One region of the Pseudochelatococcus sp. B33 genome, then DNA from elsewhere that is predicted to be linked to it. Evidence: predicted binding sites of a transcription regulator. Region 1 holds the regulator's gene; the other holds the start of a gene.
The links. Region 1 encodes LexA, which represses DNA repair genes until DNA is damaged. Its sites were predicted from a motif close to TGTTCNNNNTGTGTTCNG; they were not measured.

Region 1 (5,592 bases):
GCATCGACAAGTCCGCCACCAACGGCAAGGCAGGCACGACAGGCGCCCCGACGGGAGCCCACGGCTCGCTGGAATGGGCGATCGCCTGGTACACGCAGGACGACGGCCACGTCGCCTCCTATTGCAACACCATCCCGACGCCCGAGGGCGGCACGCACGAACAGGGCCTGCGCGCCGCCCTGCTGCGCGGCCTGCGCGACCACGCCGAGCGCGTCAACCAGTCGAAGCGCGCGGCGCAGATCACCGCCGACGACATCATGACCTCGTGCGCGGCAATGCTCTCGGTTTTCATCCGCGAGCCGGAATTCCAGGGCCAGACCAAGGACCGGCTCGCGACGACGGAGGCCGCGCGCATCGTCGAGAACGCGGTGCGAGACGCCTTCGACCACTGGCTCGCCGCCGCGCCCCAGCAGGCCTCCCGGCTCCTCGACTGGACGGTGGAGCGCGCCGAGGAACGGCTGCGCCGGCGCGCCGAAAAGGAAGTCGCCCGCAAGACGGCGACGCGCCGCCTGCGCCTGCCCGGCAAGCTCGCCGACTGCACGCGGGCGGGCGCGGAGGGGTCGGAGCTCTTTCTGGTCGAGGGCGATTCGGCCGGCGGATCGGCCAAGCAGGCGCGCGACCGCGCCACGCAGGCCATTCTGCCGTTGCGCGGCAAGATCCTCAACGTCGCTTCCGCCGGACGCGACAAGCTTTTGCAGAACCAGCAGATCGCGGATCTGATGCTGGCGCTGGGCTGCGGCGCGGGCTCCGCCTATCGCGAGGCGGACCTGCGCTACGACAAGATCATCATCATGACCGACGCCGACGTGGACGGCGCCCATATCGCCTCGCTCCTCATCACGTTCTTCTGGCAGCAGACGCCGCGCCTCATCGACGGGCGGCACCTGTATCTGGCCGTGCCGCCGCTGTTCCGCCTGAGCCAAGGCGGCAAGACCGTCTACGCCCGCGACGAGACGCACCGGCAGGAGCTGATGCGCACGACCTTCAAGGGCAAGAAGGTGGATATTGGCCGCTTCAAGGGCCTCGGCGAGATGCTGCCGGCGCAGCTCAAGGAAACCACCATGGATCCGCGCAAGCGCACCCTGCTCCGGGTGGTGGTGGATCACGACGCGCGGCCCGAAATCGGCGAGGCGGTCGAGCGGCTGATGGGCAACAAGCCGGAAGCCCGCTTCTCCTTCATCCAGGAACACGCGGCCTTCGCCACGGATCTGGACATCTGAGATCTCGACATCTGATCCGCGGCGGGCCGTCGTCCGCGGGAACGCGGCCAGCCCCGCCACAGAATCGACGCTGTAGAATCGGCTTTCCCTGTGCGCCGGCCGATGAAAGTCGCACCGCCAGGCGGAAATCGGCGCGCCGCCCCGCTCCAAACAACAAAGTTTTAAGGCTTATCGTGAACAGTGACGCTTGCGGAACACATTAAGAACGTGTATGGTGTTCGCGTTTCGTTTCGTGCCTCGTCATTTGACGTTACGAACTGGCGGAAATCCCGGGAGGACGCGTAATCCATGCTGACGCGCAAGCAACACGATCTGCTTCGGTTTATTCATGAACGGATGCGCGAGTCCGGAGTTCCTCCTTCGTTCGATGAGATGAAGGACGCGCTGAACCTGCGCTCCAAGTCGGGGATCCACCGGCTGATCATCGCGCTCGAGGAGCGCGGTTTCATCCGCCGGCTGCCGAACCGGGCGCGCGCCATCGAGGTGATTCGGCTGCCGGAAGTGCCGACCGCGCCGGTGCCGCGCGGCCGCTTCAGTCCGAGCATCGTCGAGGGCGGCCTCGGCCGCGCTCCCGCCGGCGGACGGGCCAACGTCGACAGGCCCGTGCAGGAAATCGACCCCGTCTCCTCCGGCGGGCTTACCATTCCGGTGATGGGGCGTATCGCGGCCGGCACGCCCATCACGGCGATCCAGAATTCGAGCCATTCGCTGACCCTGCCGCCCGAGCTGCTGTCCCCCGGCGAGCATTTCGCCCTGGAAGTGCGGGGCGATTCGATGATCGAGGCCGGGATTCTCGATGGCGACACAGTCATCCTGCGTCGGCAGGACAACGCCGACACCGGGGACATCGTCGTCGCGCTCATCGATGACGAGGAAGCCACCCTGAAACGCCTGCGCAAGCGCGGTTCCTCGATCGCGCTCGAAGCCGCCAATCCGGCCTACGAGACGCGTGTTCTGGGGCCCGACAGGGTGCGCATCCAGGGCAAGCTCATCAGCCTCGTCCGCCGTTACTGAGGCCGCTGGCAAGGCCCTTCGGGGACGTCACCGATGGGCCGGACGTCGCCAGGGCCGGTTGTCGGACGATCCGGCATCACCTGCCCGGACATTGCCGTTCTCGCCGTCCGGCCGGCCCCTGATGACGAGATCGTCGCCCTCGAAAATCAGCGCCAGAGCGCCGTGCCGGTCGAGGTCGGTTCTGTCGATGACGTGGCGGGCGGCGCAGTTTTCCGGCGCGCGCCAGCGCGTCACGACAACGGCGGCGCGGGTACAGTCCTCGTAGGCGGCCCGCTCGTCGAGGGCGAAGGCGACGCTGCGCCCCTCCGGCAGCACGGTGACGCAGCCGATGCGGTCACAGGCAACGCCGGCACGCAGTGATGGATCACCCGCCCGGCGCGGATCGCCGTCCGACCGCAGCCATTGCTCGACGGTGAAGGCGGACGGGCGGCCGAGAACGAGATAGCGGCCGTCCGCCGCCCGTACCATCGCGCCCCTGCCTTCGCGGTCGATGAGCATGTCCGGCCGGTCGGGCATGGCGGCGAGCGCCACGCCGAGGCCCGCCGGGAGGATGGCGAACCATCTGAGCGGCGTCGTCCAGAGGCAGGTCCACAGGAGGGCTGCCACCAGCAGGACCAGCACACCCGGCCCGAACGAGGGCACCACGACCACGGCGCCGGCGAACCCCTCGATGATCGTCGAGCCGGCAAGCACCGGCGCGGCCGCGAGGCCGGCCAGATGCCAGAACGGGCCGTCGAGCCCGAGCGGATAGGCCATGACGCCCATGAAGGCGAGCGGCATGACGAGCAGTTCCACCAGCGGCAGGCCGAAGGCGTTGCCGACGAGCCCCCACGGATTGAAGGTCTGGAAATGATAGGTGCTGAACGGGCCGGTGGCCAGCATCGCGACCACGGTCGTGGCCGTGCTGACGACGACGAGCCGGTAGAGCCGCCCGCCGCGCAGCCCGGCGTCCGGCAGATGCAGGCCGCCGCCTTCCCTGAGCGGCATCATGCCGTGCGCCCGCGCGCCGTCGCTCCACCGCTCGAACAGCGCGATCAGCGCGGCGACGCCCGCGAACGACATCTGGAAGCTCGGCCCGAGCAGGGTTTCGGGCTGGAACGTGAGGCAGACGAAGGCGGCGAGCGCGAGATTGCGCATGGAGAGCGCCGGCCGGTCCGCCAGGATCGCGCCCATGACGATCAGCGTCACGACGAGCGCCCGCAACGTGTCGATGCCCGCACCCGAGAACACGCAATAGACGCCGGCCCCGGCGATGCCCGCCACCGCCGCCGCCTTGCGCACCGGCCGGCGCAACGCCATGCCGGGAGACAGCGCCAGCAGGGCGCGCGCGAGAAAGAAGATCGTCCCCGCAACCAGCGTCATGTGGAAGCCGCCGATCGACACCACGTGGTAGATGCCCGCCGCGCGCAGGGATTCGTTGGTTTCGTCGGTCAGCATGCCGCGCTTGCCGGTGACGAGCGCCGCCACGAAGGCCGCCTCCTGCCCCCGCGCCCGCTCCTCTCCGTCCTTGCCGTGGCCGCTACCCTGCAAGGGGCCGCCGCCGGCCTCGATGATGCGACGTGTCAATGCATTGCGATGATTGTCTATCCACGCCGCGAGCCGGGCGCCCGGCGGTGTCGGCGGATGCCGGCCGGCGATCGCCTCGACCCGGCCGTTGACGGACCCCACTGCGCCGATGCCGCCGAAGAACGCGTCGCGGGCGAAGTCGTAGCCGCCGGGGCGCGCCGGCTGCGGCGGCGGCACCAGCCGCGCCGTGGCCACGATGCGCGTTCCGGGCGCGATGGCCGTGCCGCGGCGCAGGCCGATGCGCACGCGGGCCGGCCGCTCCCCCGCCGCGAGGCCGCCGATGTCCTCCACGTCGATGATGGCGCGCGGCCCCTGCGGCCGCTCCTCGACGGAGCGCACGAAGCCCGTGACCGGCGCAATGACCGTGCGGTTGAGCACCGGCTGCGCCACCCATTGCGTGCGCATCGCCGCCATGGAGAAGCCGAGGAACAGGACGCCGGCGGCCATGGCCGCCGTCCGCGCCCGCCAGTGCCCGCGCAGCATGACGGCGACGGCTATCATGACGGCCGCCGCCACGGGGCCGGACCACGGCGCGGGCTCGCGGTCGGCGGCGAAATAGAACGCCACGCCCGTGCCATAGGCCACCGGCAGCCAAAGGAAGAGCCGCCGGCGCTCGGCTTCCAGCGCGAGCCAGCCCGTCAGCCGCACGCGCCAGCGGCTGCCGAGATCGCCGGCCTCGGCGGCTGCGAAGCGCAGCCACGCTGGCGCCGCGAGGGGCATGGCCCCCCACCCTCTCCTGCCCGCGCGGTTCACGCCGGGTCCCGCGTCCAGTGCGGTGCGCGGCCGGCGATCTTTCGCATGATGCCTACCCCATACGCCCAAGTCATGATACAGAGCGCCGATGCCGCGTTGCGCGGCGCCCGAGCCGTGTTACACCGCCCATTATCGTCTTCCGGGGCGATTGCGCCAAGCCCGATTTGTCACATCCGTCACGACGGCGCGACAAATCCGTGGTACGTCCGTCGCCCGCCGTCAACGTTTGTGGATCAGTCGCTGCAATGACATCTCCCGTCGTCACGCGTTTTGCCCCGTCGCCAACCGGATTCCTCCACATCGGAGGCGCACGCACCGCGCTCTTCAACTGGCTCTACGCCAGGCGGCACAATGGAAAAATGCTGCTGCGCATCGAGGACACCGACCGCGAACGCTCGACGGAGGCAGCCGTCGAGGCCATTTTCGACGGCCTGCGCTGGCTGGGTCTCGACTGGGACGGCGAGGCCATCCGCCAGTTCTCCCGCGCCGATCGCCATTCCGAGGTGGCGCACGGCCTGCTGGCCCAGGGCCGTGCCTATCACTGCTATGCCACGCCCGAGGAGCTGGAGGCCATGCGCGAGCAGGCCCGCGCCGAGGGCCGCCCGATGCGCTACGACGGGCGCTGGCGCGACCGCGACCCGTCCGAGGCGCCCGAAGGCGTGCGCCCGGTCGTGCGGCTGAAGGCGCCACAGACCGGCGAGACGGTGATCGACGACGTGGTGCAGGGCCGCGTGACATGGCGCAACGAGAACCTCGACGATCTGGTGCTGCTGCGCTCCGACGGCACGCCGACCTACATGCTGGCGGTGGTCGTGGACGATCACGACATGGGCGTCACCCATATCATCCGCGGCGACGACCACCTGACGAACGCTGCGCGCCAGAAGCACATCTACGAGGCGCTGGGGTGGGACGTGCCCGTCATGGCGCACATCCCGCTCATCCACGGGCCGGACGGGGCGAAGCTGTCGAAGCGCCACGGCGCGCTCGGCGTCGATGCCTACCGCGCCATGGGATATCTGCCGGAGGCGCTGCGCAA
Region 2 (5,592 bases), on a different contig from region 1:
CCGCGCCAAGGAGCGCGTGTTCTCCCACCGCACCGCGACGCATGCGTGGGATCCCCGCAACCAGCGCCCGGAACTCTGGCACCTCTACAACACGCAGATCGCCAAGGGCGAATCGATGCGCGTGTTCCCGCTCTCCAACTGGACGGAGCGCGACGTGTGGCACTACATCGCTGCCGAGAACATCCCGGTGGTGCCGCTCTACTTCGCTGCCGAGCGTCCTGTCGTGGAGCGCGACGGGGCACTGATCATGGTGGATGACGAGCGCTTCCCGCTCGTCTCCGGTGAGACGCCGCAGATCCGCAAGGTGCGTTTCCGCACGCTCGGCTGCTATCCGCTGACCGGGGCGATCGAATCGGACGCGGAGACGCTCGCCGACATCATCGCCGAGCTCGAAGCCTCGTCGGTATCGGAGCGGCAGGGCAGGGTGATCGACAAGGACAGCGGCGCATCGATGGAACGCAAGAAACGCGAGGGATATTTCTGAATGGACGCCGTTCGCCTCAACGCCGTTCGCCCGTTGCCCGGTCCTCGATTCGGTGCCGGCGTGGACGCCGTGGACAGGCCCGCGGCGCGCGGGCTGCTGCGTTTCCTCACCTGCGGCTCTGTCGACGACGGCAAGTCGACGCTGATCGGCCGCCTCCTCTACGAGACGCGCGCCGTGCTCGATGACCAGTTTACCGCGCTTGAGGACGATTCCCGGCGGGTCGGCACCACCGGCGGTGACATCGACTTCGCCCTGCTGGTGGACGGGCTGGAGGCGGAGCGCGAGCAGGGTATCACCATCGACGTCGCCTATCGCTACTTCTCGACGCCGCACCGCTCGTTCATCGTCGCCGACACGCCCGGCCACGAGCAATACACCCGCAACATGGCGACCGGCGCGTCGAACGCCGACCTCGCGATCCTCCTGATCGACGCGCGCAAGGGCCTGCTCACCCAGACGCGCCGCCACAGCGTCATCGCCTCGCTGCTGGGCATCCGCCATGTCGTGCTCGCCGTGAACAAGATCGACCTCGTCGGTTTCGATCAGGCGACGTTCGGCGCCATCGTGGCCGACTATGAGGTGTTCGCGAAAGACCTCGGCTTCCTGACCGTGCAGGCCATCCCGCTCTCGGCCCGCTTCGGCGACAACGTCTCCGCACCGAGCAATGCGACCCCCTGGTACGAGGGGCCGACGCTGCTCGGCCATCTGGAGACGGTGGATATCGAGGCGCGCGACGGCAACGGCCCGTTCCGCTTTCCGGTGCAATGGGTCAACCGGCCGAATCTCGATTTTCGCGGCTTCTCCGGCACGATCGCCGGCGGCCGCGTCACGGTGGGCGATGCCGTCGTCGCGGCGGGGTCCGGCAAGCGCAGCCGGGTTGCACGCATCGTCACCTTCGACGGTGATCTGTCGGCGGCCGAAGCAGGCGATGCCGTGACGCTGGTGCTCGCCGATGAGATCGACGCGCCGCGCGGCGAGGTGTTCGTCGATCCGCGCCATCGGCCGATCGTGGCGACGCGGCTTGCCGCCCGCCTTGTCTGGATGGCCGACGAGATGCTGGTGCCCGGCCGTTCCTACAACCTCAAGCTCGGCACGCGCGCGGTGCCCGCGACGGTACGTGCCATCCGCCACTATCTCGATATCGAAACGCTGGCGCAGACGCCCGTCGTATCGCTCGGCCTCAACGCCATCGGCCTTGTCGAGATCGAGACGCTGGTGCCGATCGCCTTCGATCCTTACGCGGACAACCGCGAGATGGGCGCCTTCATCCTCATCGACCGCTATAGCAATGCGACGGTCGCGGCCGGGATGGCGGTCGAGGCGCTCGGCGCCACCAACGTGCACCGCCATGGCTTCGACGTGGACCGCGCCGCGCGCGCCGACATCAAGCGCCAGCGGCCGCTCGTGCTGTGGTTCACCGGGCTGCCCGGCTCGGGCAAGTCGACCATCGCCAATCTGGTTGAGGCGAAGCTGCACGCGCTCGGCCGCCACACTATGACGCTCGACGGCGACGCGCTGCGGCAGGGGCTCAACGCCGATCTCGGCTTCGACGCACCGGCGCGCACGGAGAACATCCGCCGCGTGGGCGAGGTGGCGCGGCTGATGGCGGATGCGGGCCTGATCGTGCTGTGCGCCTTCGTCTCGCCCTTCCGCGCCGACCGTGACCGGGTGCGCGAGCGCTTCGCGCCGGGCGAGTTCGTCGAGATCTTCGTGGACGCGCCGGCCGAGGTCTGCGCCGAACGCGATCCCAAGGGGCTCTATGCCCAGGCGAGGGAGGGCAAGATTGCCGCCTTCACCGGCGTCGGCCAGGACTACGAACCACCGCTCGACCCCGAAATCCGCCTCGACGCCGCAGGCCCCGATCCCGAGGTGCTCGCCGCCGTCGTGGTGGAGCGGATCGAGGCACTGGTGCTCGGCGCCGACCGCAGCGCCGAGACGTCGTCGGAATTGTAGACGAAGGCCGGACACGATAAACTCCCGATATTGTCTGAGAGCCGACCCCGCGTCGGCCATTCTCTTCACCTGCGACGCCTGTGTCAGCTACTCGCGACGAATGTTGCATTGAGAACATAAAAAGAACTTGTGCGCAAGAACAAATTATGTACACTTGGCCTGTGCAGATGAACCGGACGCACGTTGAAATGGCGGGCGACCTACCATAAGGATTAATCGAGATGTCTCAGGCCGGTTTGCGACTCGTAGAAGGTAGTTCCATGGACAAGACGAAGGCGCTGGACGCCGCCCTGGCCCAGATCGAACGCGCGTTCGGCAAGGGCTCCATCATGCGGCTGGGCAAGGCGCAGGGACAGATTGAGATCGAGACCGTGTCCACGGGTTCCCTTGGCCTCGACATCGCGCTGGGGGTCGGCGGGTTGCCGCGCGGGCGCATCGTCGAGATTTTCGGTCCCGAGTCCTCGGGCAAGACGACGCTGGCGCTGCACACCATCGCCGAGGCGCAGAAGAAGGGCGGCTCGTGCGCCTTCATCGACGCCGAGCATGCGCTCGATCCGGTCTATGCGCGCAAGCTGGGCGTGAACCTTGACGACCTGCTGATCTCGCAGCCCGATACGGGCGAGCAGGCACTTGAAATCTGCGACACGCTGGTGCGTTCGGGGGCGATCGACGTGCTCGTTGTCGATTCGGTGGCGGCGCTGACGCCCCGCGCCGAGATCGAGGGCGACATGGGCGACATGCAGCCGGGGCTCCAGGCCCGGCTGATGAGCCAGGCGCTGCGCAAGCTCACGGCCTCCATCTCGCGTTCCAACACGATGGTGATCTTCATCAACCAGATCCGCATGAAGATTGGCGTCATGTATGGCTCGCCGGAGACGACCACGGGCGGCAACGCGCTCAAGTTCTACGCCTCCGTCCGCCTCGACATTCGCCGTATCGGTTCGATCAAGGACCGCGACGAGATCGTCGGCAACACCACCCGCGTCAAGGTGGTGAAGAACAAGGTCGCGCCGCCCTTCAAGCAGGTCGAGTTCGATATCATGTACGGCGAGGGGGTATCGAAGCTCGGTGAATTGCTCGATCTCGGCGTCAAGGGCGGCATCGTCGACAAGTCCGGCGCATGGTTCTCCTACGACAGCCAGCGGTTGGGGCAGGGGCGCGAGAACTCCAAGCAGTTTCTCAAGAACAACCCCGAGATTGCCGACAGGATCGAGGCGGCGATCCGCCAGAACTCCTCTGTGCTTGCCGACCGTATTCTGGACAATGCCGATTCTCCGGTCGACGATACGGATGAGGGCGCTGCCTGAGGTTCTCGCGGCGCGCCGTTCGACGCGCCGAGCTGGCGGAGGACGGGGCGGATTCGGCGATTTCGTATTTGCAGACGGGTTAAATCCTTCTAGAAAAGGCGCTCGGGAATGTTACCTGCCTCCGGGCGGGGCTTCATCTCCCGGGTGCCAGCTCTCGATATGAACTGGTAGACCGGGGGGATATTGGCGGCGGATGGGTGCACGGCATGCCATCCGCAGGGCGCAGGTAGGGCGTGATGAGCGGCGTAAACGAGATTCGGTCCACTTTTCTTGATTATTTCGCGGCCAATGGCCATGAGGTCGTGCCTTCCAGCCCGCTCGTGCCGCGCAATGACCCGACCCTGATGTTCACCAGCGCCGGCATGGTGCCGTTCAAGAACGTGTTCACCGGCGCGGAGAAACGGGCCTATTCGCGTGCCGCGAGTTCCCAGAAGTGCGTCCGCGCCGGCGGCAAGCACAACGATCTCGACAATGTCGGCTATACCGCCCGCCACCACACCTTTTTCGAGATGCTCGGTAATTTCTCCTTTGGCGATTATTTCAAGGAGCACGCGATCGAACTTGCCTGGAAATTGGTCACGCGCGAGTTCGGCCTGCCGGAGAAGAAGCTGCTGGTGACGGTGTTCTCCGAGGACGAGGAGGCCGTCGGTCTGTGGAGGAAGATCGCCGGCCTGCCGGATGAGAAGATCATTCGCATCTCCACCTCGGACAACTTCTGGTCAATGGGCGACACGGGGCCGTGCGGGCCATGCTCCGAGATCTTTTACGACCACGGCGAGCACATCCCCGGCGGGCCGCCCGGCAGCCCGGACGAGAACGGCGATCGTTTCATCGAAATCTGGAACCTCGTCTTCATGCAGTACGATCAGGTTGCGCCTGGCCAACGGCTGCTGCTGCCGCGCCCGTCGATCGATACGGGCATGGGGCTCGAGCGTATTTCCGCCGTTCTGCAGGGCACGCACGACAACTATGCCACTGACCTGTTCCGGGCGCTGATCGAAGCCGTCGCCAACGCGACCGGCGTCGACCCCGATGGGCCGCAGGCGGTGAGCCACCGCGTCATCGCCGATCACCTGCGCGCGTCGGCGTTTCTCGTCGCCGACGGCGTGCTGCCGTCGAACGAGGGGCGTGGCTATGTGGTACGCCGCATCATGCGCCGGGCCATGCGCCATGCCCAGTTGCTCGGCGCGCGTGAGCCGCTGATGTGGCGTCTCGTGCCCGCGCTGGTGCGGCAGATGGGCGAGGCGTACCCTGAACTGGTGCGCGCCCAGTCGCTCATCGGCGAGACGCTGCATCTGGAGGAGAGGCGCTTCCGCAAGACGCTGGAGCGCGGCCTTTCCATACTGGATGCCGAAAGCCGCGACCTTCTTGCCGGCAGCGAGCTTTCCGGTGAGGTGGCGTTCACGCTCTACGATACTTACGGCTTCCCGCTCGATCTGACGCAGGATGCCCTGCGTCCGCGTTCAATCGGTGTCGATGTCGAGGGTTTCAATGCGGCGATGGAACGCCAGCGCCAGCAGGCGCGCGCCGCCTGGACGGGCTCGGGCGAGGCTGCGACGGAGGCGTTGTGGTTCTCGCTCAAGGACCGCATTGGACCGACCGAGTTCCTGGGCTATGAAGTGGAGTCGGCCGAGGGCGTCGTCACGGCGCTGGTGCGCGACGGGGCCGAGGTCCAGTTGCTCGCCGCGGGCGAGGAGGGGGTCGTGCTGGTCAACCAGACGCCGTTCTACGCCGAGTCGGGCGGTCAGGTGGGTGATACCGGCTGGATCTCCGCGCCGGGAGTGTCGGCCGAGGTGTTCGGCACGACGAAGAAACTCGGCGATGTGTTCCTGCATCGCGTGCGGGTGA

Region 2: a site for LexA is predicted at 2,548-2,565, ahead of recA (recombinase RecA). Genes of this name have one in related genera too.

What each region holds. Positions count from the first base shown of each region.
Region 1 covers NZ_JBSEFH010000011.1:66,304-71,895, reverse strand. The annotation lists gene parE (DNA topoisomerase IV subunit B) at 1-1,220, shown strand, start outside; gene lexA (transcriptional repressor LexA) at 1,509-2,234, shown strand; gene ACUSIJ_RS13655 (ComEC/Rec2 family competence protein) at 2,262-4,520, opposite strand; gene gltX (glutamate--tRNA ligase) at 4,799-5,592, shown strand, end outside.
Region 2 covers NZ_JBSEFH010000023.1:74,812-80,403, forward strand. The annotation lists gene cysD (sulfate adenylyltransferase subunit CysD) at 1-484, shown strand, start outside; gene cysN (sulfate adenylyltransferase subunit CysN) at 485-2,437, shown strand; gene recA (recombinase RecA) at 2,659-3,744, shown strand; gene alaS (alanine--tRNA ligase) at 3,981-5,592, shown strand, end outside.